2 regions of the Piscinibacter sp. PDB1-1 genome follow, and region 1 is predicted to be linked to the other one. Evidence: predicted binding sites of a transcription regulator. Region 1 holds the regulator's gene; the other holds the start of a gene.

The links. Region 1 encodes HrcA, which represses chaperone genes, less so after heat shock. Its sites were predicted from a motif close to TTAGCACTCNNNNNNNNNGAGTGCTAA; they were not measured.
Region 2: groES (co-chaperone GroES) is a predicted target of HrcA. The motif match lies at 2,515-2,541, and genes of this name have one in related genera.

Annotation. Positions count from the first base shown of each region.
Region 1 covers NZ_JBWVZJ010000001.1:1,398,908-1,403,116, reverse strand. The annotation lists gene recN (DNA repair protein RecN) at 1-151, opposite strand, end outside; gene AC1KAR_RS06380 (NAD kinase) at 204-1,082, opposite strand; gene hrcA (heat-inducible transcriptional repressor HrcA) at 1,153-2,169, shown strand; tRNA gene AC1KAR_RS06370 (tRNA-Ile) at 2,202-2,278, shown strand; gene AC1KAR_RS06365 (amidohydrolase family protein) at 2,337-3,200, shown strand; gene AC1KAR_RS06360 (NTP/NDP exchange transporter) at 3,318-4,209, shown strand, end outside.
Region 2 covers NZ_JBWVZJ010000002.1:472,466-476,674, reverse strand. The annotation lists gene AC1KAR_RS13935 (hypothetical protein) at 1-324, shown strand, start outside; gene groL (chaperonin GroEL) at 417-2,066, opposite strand; gene groES (co-chaperone GroES) at 2,117-2,407, opposite strand; gene AC1KAR_RS13920 (DNA gyrase inhibitor YacG) at 2,639-2,848, opposite strand; gene zapD (cell division protein ZapD) at 2,845-3,600, opposite strand; gene coaE (dephospho-CoA kinase) at 3,597-4,209, opposite strand, start outside.

The sequences.
Region 1 (4,209 bases):
CGCCCCGGCTGCCGAGCGCAAGCTGCAACGCGTCGATCAGGATGGACTTGCCGGCACCCGTCTCGCCCGTCAGCACCGAGAAGCCCGTGGCGAGTTCGACTTCAAGTGCAGTCACGATCACGAAATCGCGCAGCCCCAGGCGCCTCAGCATGTCTGCGGCCTCCACCCCCTCGTGGGGAATGCATGAAACGATGTGGGCGACATCACCCGGTCACTCCAGAATTCCAGTGCAATTTGCGCCGCAAGGTGGCGTAGTAGCTCCAGCCGCGTGGGTGCAGGAACCGAACCTGGTGCCCCGAGCGGCGGATCACGATGCGGTCGCCCGGCAACAGGCTCGCCAGGCTCTGCATGTCGAAGTTGACGCTCGCGTCGCGGCCCGTCACCACTTCGAGCGTGATCTCCAGGTGATCGGGCAGCACGATGGGGCGGTTGGACAGATCATGCGGCGCAATGGGCACCAGCAACCAGCCGCCGATGCCCGGGTGCAGGATCGGCCCGCCTGCCGACAAGGCATAGGCCGTCGAGCCGGTGGGCGAGGCGATGATCACGCCGTCGGCGCGCACATTGGCCACGAACTCGGAACCGATGTCGACCTTCACCTCGATCATGCTCGCCGTCGCATTGCGGCTCACCACCACGTCGTTCAGGGCAAAGCCGTCGAAGATCTTCTGATCGTCACGCAGCACATTGCCTTCGAGCATGGTGCGGTGTTCTTCTTCGTAGTCACCGTGAATGATCGGCGCCAGCGCCTCCGCGTGTTCGCCAATCGGCACATCGGTGATGAAGCCCAGGCGGCCCTGGTTGATACCCACCATCGGCAGGTTGAAGCGCGCGAGCTGGCGAGCAAATCCGAGCATGGTGCCGTCGCCACCGACGACCACCGCCATGTCGCAGTTCTTGCCGAGTTCGGTGGTGCTCAGCCAGTGGAAATCAGAGATGCCGGTATTCAGCGCAGTCTCGCGTTCGAGCGAGACCTCCATGCCTTGTCGAACCAGAAAATGTGCGACCTCTTCGAGCACCCCGCGGATGCCTCGGGCCTGGTACTTGCCAACGAGAGCAGCGTGTCGAAAGCGTGAAGGCATGCGGCGGATTACACCACAGCGACTGTGAACGAACGGGGTCAGGACGCCCCTGCGGCCTACAATGAAAACCATGTTGGACGACCGCGCCAGAACCCTGCTCAAAGCGCTCGTGGAGCGCTACATCGCCGACGGCCAACCCGTCGGTTCGCGCACGCTTTCGCGCGCGTCCGGGCTCGATCTTTCGCCCGCCACCATCCGCAACGTGATGGCCGATCTCGAAGAGCTCGGCCTCATCGCCAGCCCCCACACCAGCGCCGGGCGCATCCCCACGGCGCGCGGCTACCGGCTCTTCGTCGACACCATGCTCACGGCGCAGCCGCTCGACCTGAGCACGGCCCACCGACCAATCGAGACGCAACTGCAGCCCGATCAGCCCCAGCGCGTGATCGCCAACGCGGCACAACTGCTGTCCAGCCTCTCCAGCTTCGTCGGCGTGGTCACGGCTCCGCGCAAGGTGGGCGTGTTTCACCATATCGAGTTCCTGCGCCTGTCCGAACGGCGCATCCTGGTGATCCTCGTCACGCCCGATGGCGACGTGCAGAACCGCGTCATCCTCACAGCGCAGGACTACACCCAGAGTCAACTCGTTGAAGCCAGCAATTACCTCACCGTGCAGTACGCCGGCCTCACCCTCGACGAGGTGCGCGAGCGCCTGAAGAACGAGGTCGATACCTTGCGCGGCGAGATCGCCACGCTGATGCAGGCGGCCGTGCAGGCTGGCGCCGATGCGGTGGCCGAAGAAGAGCAGGTCGTGATCTCAGGCGAGCGCAACCTGCTCACCGTGCGTGATTTCTCGAGCGACATGAGCAGCCTGCGCAAGCTGTTCGACCTCTTCGAGCAGAAGACGCAACTCATGCGCCTGCTCGACGTGAGCAGCCGTGCCGAAGGCGTGCGCATCTACATCGGCGGCGAGAGCATGGTCGTGCCCTTCGAAGAGCTGTCGGTCGTGTCGGCCCCGTATGAAGTGAACGGCCAGGTCGTCGGCACGCTGGGCGTGATCGGGCCCACGCGCATGGCCTACGACCGCATGATCCAGATCGTCGACATCACCTCGCGCCTCGTCAGCAATGCGTTGAGCGTGAAGTAGCGCCCGCCCGCTCCCTACAATCCAACCCCTTCGGGCCGTTAGCTCAGTTGGTTAGAGCAGAGGACTCATAATCCTTTGGTCGTTGGTTCAAGTCCAACACGGCCTACCAGCACATCTCTTGGGGCGCAGGCATGGTGACGACGCGTCGGCGGGTTCTTGCAGCGTGTATGGTGCTCGCGCTGGGTTGTGGAGTCGGCCCTGCAGGGGCGCAATCTTCACGAGGCGCGCCCTACACCGGCCCTTTGTTCGACGCGCACCTGCACTACAACGTCGAGGCCGCCACGCCGTACCCGCTGGCCGATGTGCTCGGCCGCATGCAGCGCAGTGGCGTGCGTGCGATCGTGGCGAACAGCCGGCCGAATGACGGCACGAAGGCGCTTGCCGCGGCAGGCGATGCAACGAAGAAGGCCGGTGTGACGGTGGTGCCCTTCGTGCGCCTTTACCGAGACCGGGCCGACTACACCGGCTGGCCCACCGATCCGAGCATCGTCGAGATGGTGATGCGCGAACTGGCGGCTGGCACCGAGGCGGGGCCGTATCGGGGGCTGGGCGAGTTTCACCTGTATGACAGTGCGCACGCCGATGGCCCGACCGCCAGGCGACTGATGCAACTCGCGCAGGAGCGCAAGCTCGTGGTGTTGGCGCATGTGGATGACGTGGCGGTCGAGAAGCTCTACGCCCATGCGCCGAAGGTCACGATGATCTGGGCGCACACTGGCATCGGTGGCGTGCCGGTCGAGCGCGTCCGGGCGCTGATGTCCAAGCATCCGGATCTGTATGGCGAGCTCTCGTACCGGCCGGGCTTGACAGTCGAAGACGGTCGCCTGAGCCCGGCGTGGCGAGCCCTGCTGATGGAGCGGTCCGAGCGCTTTCTCGTCGGGTCGGACACCTGGACCAACAGCCGCTGGGGCGACTACGAAAGCCTGATGCGCGAAGCCCGAGTCTGGCTGGGTGATCTGCCACCCGCCGCCGCGCGCCGCATTGCCTGGGACAACGGCGCCGCGCTGTTCGGGTTGCCGGCTGCACCCTGAGCCGCCCAGGCTCGCGCGCTGTGCGCGCCGACATTGCACGCGCTTGCAGCGGGGGCAGGATGCCCCGTACAGTCGGCGCGGAGCCCTTCGCCGTTGGGCATTTTCCTTGCCCGCCCGATGTCGCCCTCTGCTCCGCCGCCGCAACCTCCTCGCAGCCCGCTCGAACGCTTTCTCCGCCTGTTTGCCGACGTGCGCGAGGGCGAAGGCCTGCAGGTTGTGCTGCTGGCGCTCAATGTGTTCCTGATTCTTTCGGCCTACTACGTGATGAAGCCGGTGCGCGAGGCGCTCATCCTCGCGTTGCCGCACGGGGCCGAGGTCAAGAGCTACGCGATGGCGGCGCAGGCGGCCTTGCTGGTGGTGATCGTGCCGCTCTACGGGGCGCTCGCCAAGCACATGAACCGCCGCACCCTCATCAATGTGGTCACGTTGTTTTTCGTGGCGTGCCCGATCGGCTTCTATGTACTCAGCGGCCAGGGCGCCAACGTGGCGCTGGCGTTCTTCTTGTGGCTGGGCATCTTCAGCCTGATGGTCATCGCCCAGTTCTGGGCCTTCTGCAACGACCTCTACACCACCGAGTCGGGCAAGCGCCTGTTTGCGCTGATTGCCTTCGGCGCGTCGGTCGGCGCGGTGTTCGGCGCCTTCATCTCGGGCTCGCTCATCCATGCGGTCGGCGTGCGCCCGCTGATGCTGATCGGCTCGGCGGTGCTGGCGGCGAGCCTCGTGCTGTTCAATCTCATCGACCAGCTCGCCCGCAAGCGCGGCGCGGCCAACCAGCCGTTGGATGCTGCCGAGGCCGCTGCCAAGATTGGTGGGCGCAGCCCGTTTGCCGTGGTGTTCGGCAACCGCTATCTGCTGGGCATTGCGATGGTGATTCTGTTCCTGAACTGGGTGAACGCGTCGGGCGAGTACATCCTCGGGCGCATCGTGCGCGAGACGGCGCAAGAGCAGATCGCCGCCGGCACGCTCGATGCCCGCCTGCAGGGCGAGTTCATCGGCGGCTTCTACGCCC
Region 2 (4,209 bases), on a different contig from region 1:
GATGAAGCGGGCGGCTACCTGTTCCGGTTTGCACGTACGCGCGCAAGCGATCCTCGCCCCGACGTCATCGCACAGGTGCGAAGCGGCGCGGCCGGTCTCCAGCAACTCGTGTTCGAGAGTGCACCCTACGCAGAAGTGGCCAACCTGCGGCGCATCGACGTGTGCGTGCCGTACGCCCAGTTGCGGCCCAGTGAGCCGTGCGCGGACGATCGCGTGATCCGGCGCGCAAGCCACATCGTGGTCGCACCAGACGACCCTTTGGATGTGCGGGATCGCCGGTCGATGCAGCGCCTGCCGGGTGTGCGGATGCGGCAGGTCGCGTAGCTTTCGCCGGGGGGCTCGGCAGCGCCAAAGAAAAAGGGCTGCCGAAGCAGCCCTTTCGCATGTGGCGTTTCTCTTGCGAGATCGGCCTGGACTTACATGTCCATGCCCATACCGCCCATGCCACCCATACCGCCCATGCCACCGCCGGCAGCCGGTGCGTCGTCCTTCGGGGACTCGGCGACCATGCACTCGGTGGTCAGCATCAGCGAAGCGACCGAAGCGGCGTTTTGCAGCGCCGTGCGGGTCACCTTGGTCGGGTCGAGGATGCCCATTTCGATCATGTCGCCATAGGTGTCGTTGGCGGCGTTGAAACCGAAGTTGCCCTTGCCGTCCAGCACCTTGTTGATGACCACGCTCGGCTCGCCGCCGGCGTTGCCGACGATCTCGCGCAGCGGGGCTTCGATGGCGCGCAGGATCAGCTTGATGCCGGCTTCCTGATCAGCGTTGTCGCCCTTGATGGTGCCAGCGGTCTGGCGGGCACGCAGCAGCGCCACGCCACCGCCAGCCACGATGCCTTCTTCAACGGCAGCGCGGGTGGCGTGCAGCGCGTCTTCCACGCGAGCCTTCTTTTCCTTCATTTCGACTTCGGTGGCAGCGCCAACCTTGATCACGGCAACACCGCCAGCCAGCTTGGCCACGCGCTCTTGCAGCTTCTCGCGGTCGTAGTCGCTGGTCGCTTCTTCGATCTGCACGCGGATTTGCTTCACGCGGGCTTCGATGTCGCCCGCAGCACCGGCGCCGTCGATGATGGTGGTGTTTTCCTTGCCCACTTCGACGCGCTTGGCTTGGCCGAGGTCGGCCAGCGTGACCTTCTCGAGCGTCAGGCCGACTTCTTCAGCGATGACCTTGCCGCCCGTCAAGATGGCGATGTCTTCCAGCATGGCCTTGCGGCGGTCGCCGAAGCCAGGCGCCTTGACGGCCACGACCTTCAGGATGCCGCGGATGGTGTTGACCACCAGGGTCGCCAGCGCTTCGCCTTCGACTTCTTCGGCAATGATCAGCAGCGGACGGCCCGCCTTGGCGACTTGCTCCAGCGTGGGCAGCAGGTCACGGATGTTGCTGACCTTCTTGTCGTAGAGCAGCACGAAGGGGTTGTCCAGCAGTGCGGCTTGCTTCTCGGGGTTGTTGATGAAGTAGGGCGACAGGTAGCCGCGGTCGAACTGCATGCCTTCGACGACTTCGAGTTCGCTGTCGAGCGACTTGCCGTCTTCGACGGTGATCACGCCTTCCTTGCCAACCTTGTCCATCGCGTCGGCAATGATCTTGCCGATCGACTCATCGCTGTTGGCCGAGATCGAGCCGACTTGTGCGATTTCCTTGGAGGTGGTGGTGGCCTTCGAGGCCTTCTTCAGCTGCTCGACCAGGGCGGTGACCGCCTTGTCGATGCCGCGCTTCAGGTCCATCGGGTTCATGCCGGCGGCCACGTACTTCATGCCTTCGCGCACGATGGCCTGGGCCAGCACGGTGGCGGTGGTGGTGCCGTCACCGGCGTTGTCGCTGGTCTTGGAAGCAACTTCCTTGACCATTTGCGCGCCCATGTTCTGGAGCTTGTCCTTGAGCTCGATCTCCTTGGCCACGGACACACCGTCCTTGGTCACGGTGGGGGCGCCGAAGGAGCGCTCGAGCACCACGTTGCGGCCCTTGGGGCCCAGGGTCACCTTGACGGCGTTGGCGAGGATGTTCACGCCTTCGACCATGCGGGCACGGGCTTCACCGCCGAAGACCACGTCTTTTGCTGCCATGTTCTATCTCTCCGAAATGAGTTGGGTATGAGGTGCAGGGAGAAGAGGGTTTACTTCTCGACCACGGCGAAGAGGTCTTCCTCGCGCATCACCAGCAGTTCGTCGCCGTCGACCTTGACGGTCTGGCCGCTGTACTTGCCGAACAGGACGCGATCGCCCACCTTGACGTTCAGGGCCACGAAGTCGCCCTTTTCGTTGCGCTTGCCGGTACCGACGGCGAGCACTTCACCTTGGTCCGGCTTCTCGGCAGCGGCGTCGGGGATGACGATGCCCGAGGCGGTTTTGGTTTCTTGTTCCAGGCGCTTGACGATCACGCGATCGTGCAACGGACGAAGTTTCATAGCATCTCCTTGATGACTCAAAAACCAATCTTCTGGGAAGGATGAGCGAAAGTTTGCGCTCATTCACTTTTCTGTGCGGCGAGGTCGCTCACGCGGCCTGACTGCAATTAGCACTCGATCTGCACGAGTGCTAGCAGTCTGATTATAGGGTTCGGCCGACCGCTTTCAAGAGGCCCTCGCGGCCAGGTGGGTCTTGATGCCAGCGGGGTGGCTGCCGGCGACCGGGGAATATCAGTCCGTGCTGCCGTCTTCGTCGCTGTTGGCTCGCGGCGGGGTTGCCCCCAGGCGGTAGCCTTCGGCCGCCCAGGCTCCGAAATCCACGTTCTTGCAGCGCTCGCTGCAAAACGGGCGGAATGGGTTCTCGGGCGAATAGACGCTGTCGCCGCGGCATGTAGGGCAGGCGACGATGCGTGGGCGGGCTGGTGTGGGCGCTCGGTTCATGAACAGAGGGTCAGCTCGAAGCTGGTGTCTACACCGGCTGGCTTGAGCCGGCCCTCGGCGTCCTGGCGCATCAGGCGCACCAGCACCATCAGGCGGTGACCGCTGATCTCGGGGATGAGTTGGCGTTCTGGATCGATGCGCAGGCGCAAGAGATGAAACACACGTCCCGCCGGCAGGCTTTGCTGGAACTGACCTCCTTGCGTAACGACCTTGTGCGGCGCGCCCGAGTCGCGCACCAGGCTCAGCAGAACCTTGAGCGCCTCTGCCAGGGGCATGAGCGTCGAGACCCATTGGTTCAGGTCACTGCGGCGGCGTGCCGCAGCCTGCTGCTGCCACGCGTAGTACGCGGGGAGGTCGAACTCGCAGGTGCCACCAGGAATGCTGATGCGGCTGCGAATGCTCATCAGCCACTCGTTGCTGGTGAGGGTGTGGCCGGCTTTGCCTGGGAGATCGTTCAGGCCCTTGAAAGCGTGGTCGATCGTGCCGAGCACCTGATCGAGCGCCTGATCAGAGATGGAAGGGTTGCCGCGATAGCCATTGAGCTGGGCGCGCTGGCGCTCGAGGTCTTTGAGCAGGTCGGACTTCAGGTCGGCGCGCGAGGCGACGTCCATGATCTCGAACATGGTCGCCAGCGCGTAATGGTGGTCGACCGTTTCGTCTCGAGGCATCAGGCGACCGAGGCGGTCGAACAGATGCTCGAGCCGCAGCATGGTGCGGATGCTTTCATTGAAGGGGTACTCGTACAGGATCAAGATGAGGCGGCTCCGCTCGACCGGCGCGATTGTTCCACACGCGTCCAGGACATCCACAGCTTGACCACTTCGAGGCGCAAATGTTCCAGGGTCAATCGTTCATTGAAGATGACCGCATCGGCGGACTTTCGCCGTAGCTGCCTGCTGGCCTGCTGAGCGATCACCGACGCGACCGCTTCACGCGTCCAGCCTGACCGCGCCACAACGCGCTCAATCTGCACGTCGACGCTGCAATCGACGACCACAACGCGGTCGACGCGTGTGCGCCAATGTGTCGACTCCACGAGCAGCGGCACATCGAACACCACAGGGCGACCGGCGGCGGCGATGGCTTGCCGATCGCACTCGGTGCCGATCATGGGGTGAAGAATGGCTTCTAGCCGAGCCTTCGCAGACGGGTCCGAAAACACCATCTCTCGCATGCGCGCGCGGTCGAGCGCGCCTGATGCATCGATCGATTCGGGCCCGAACGTGGCGCGAATGGCATCGATGGCCGCACCGCCGGGGTGGGTCAACGATCGTGCGATGAAATCGGTGTCGACCAGTGCCGCGCCCTGAGCTACGAGGGCTTGCGCGACGGTGCTCTTGCCGCTGCCGATGCCGCCGGTG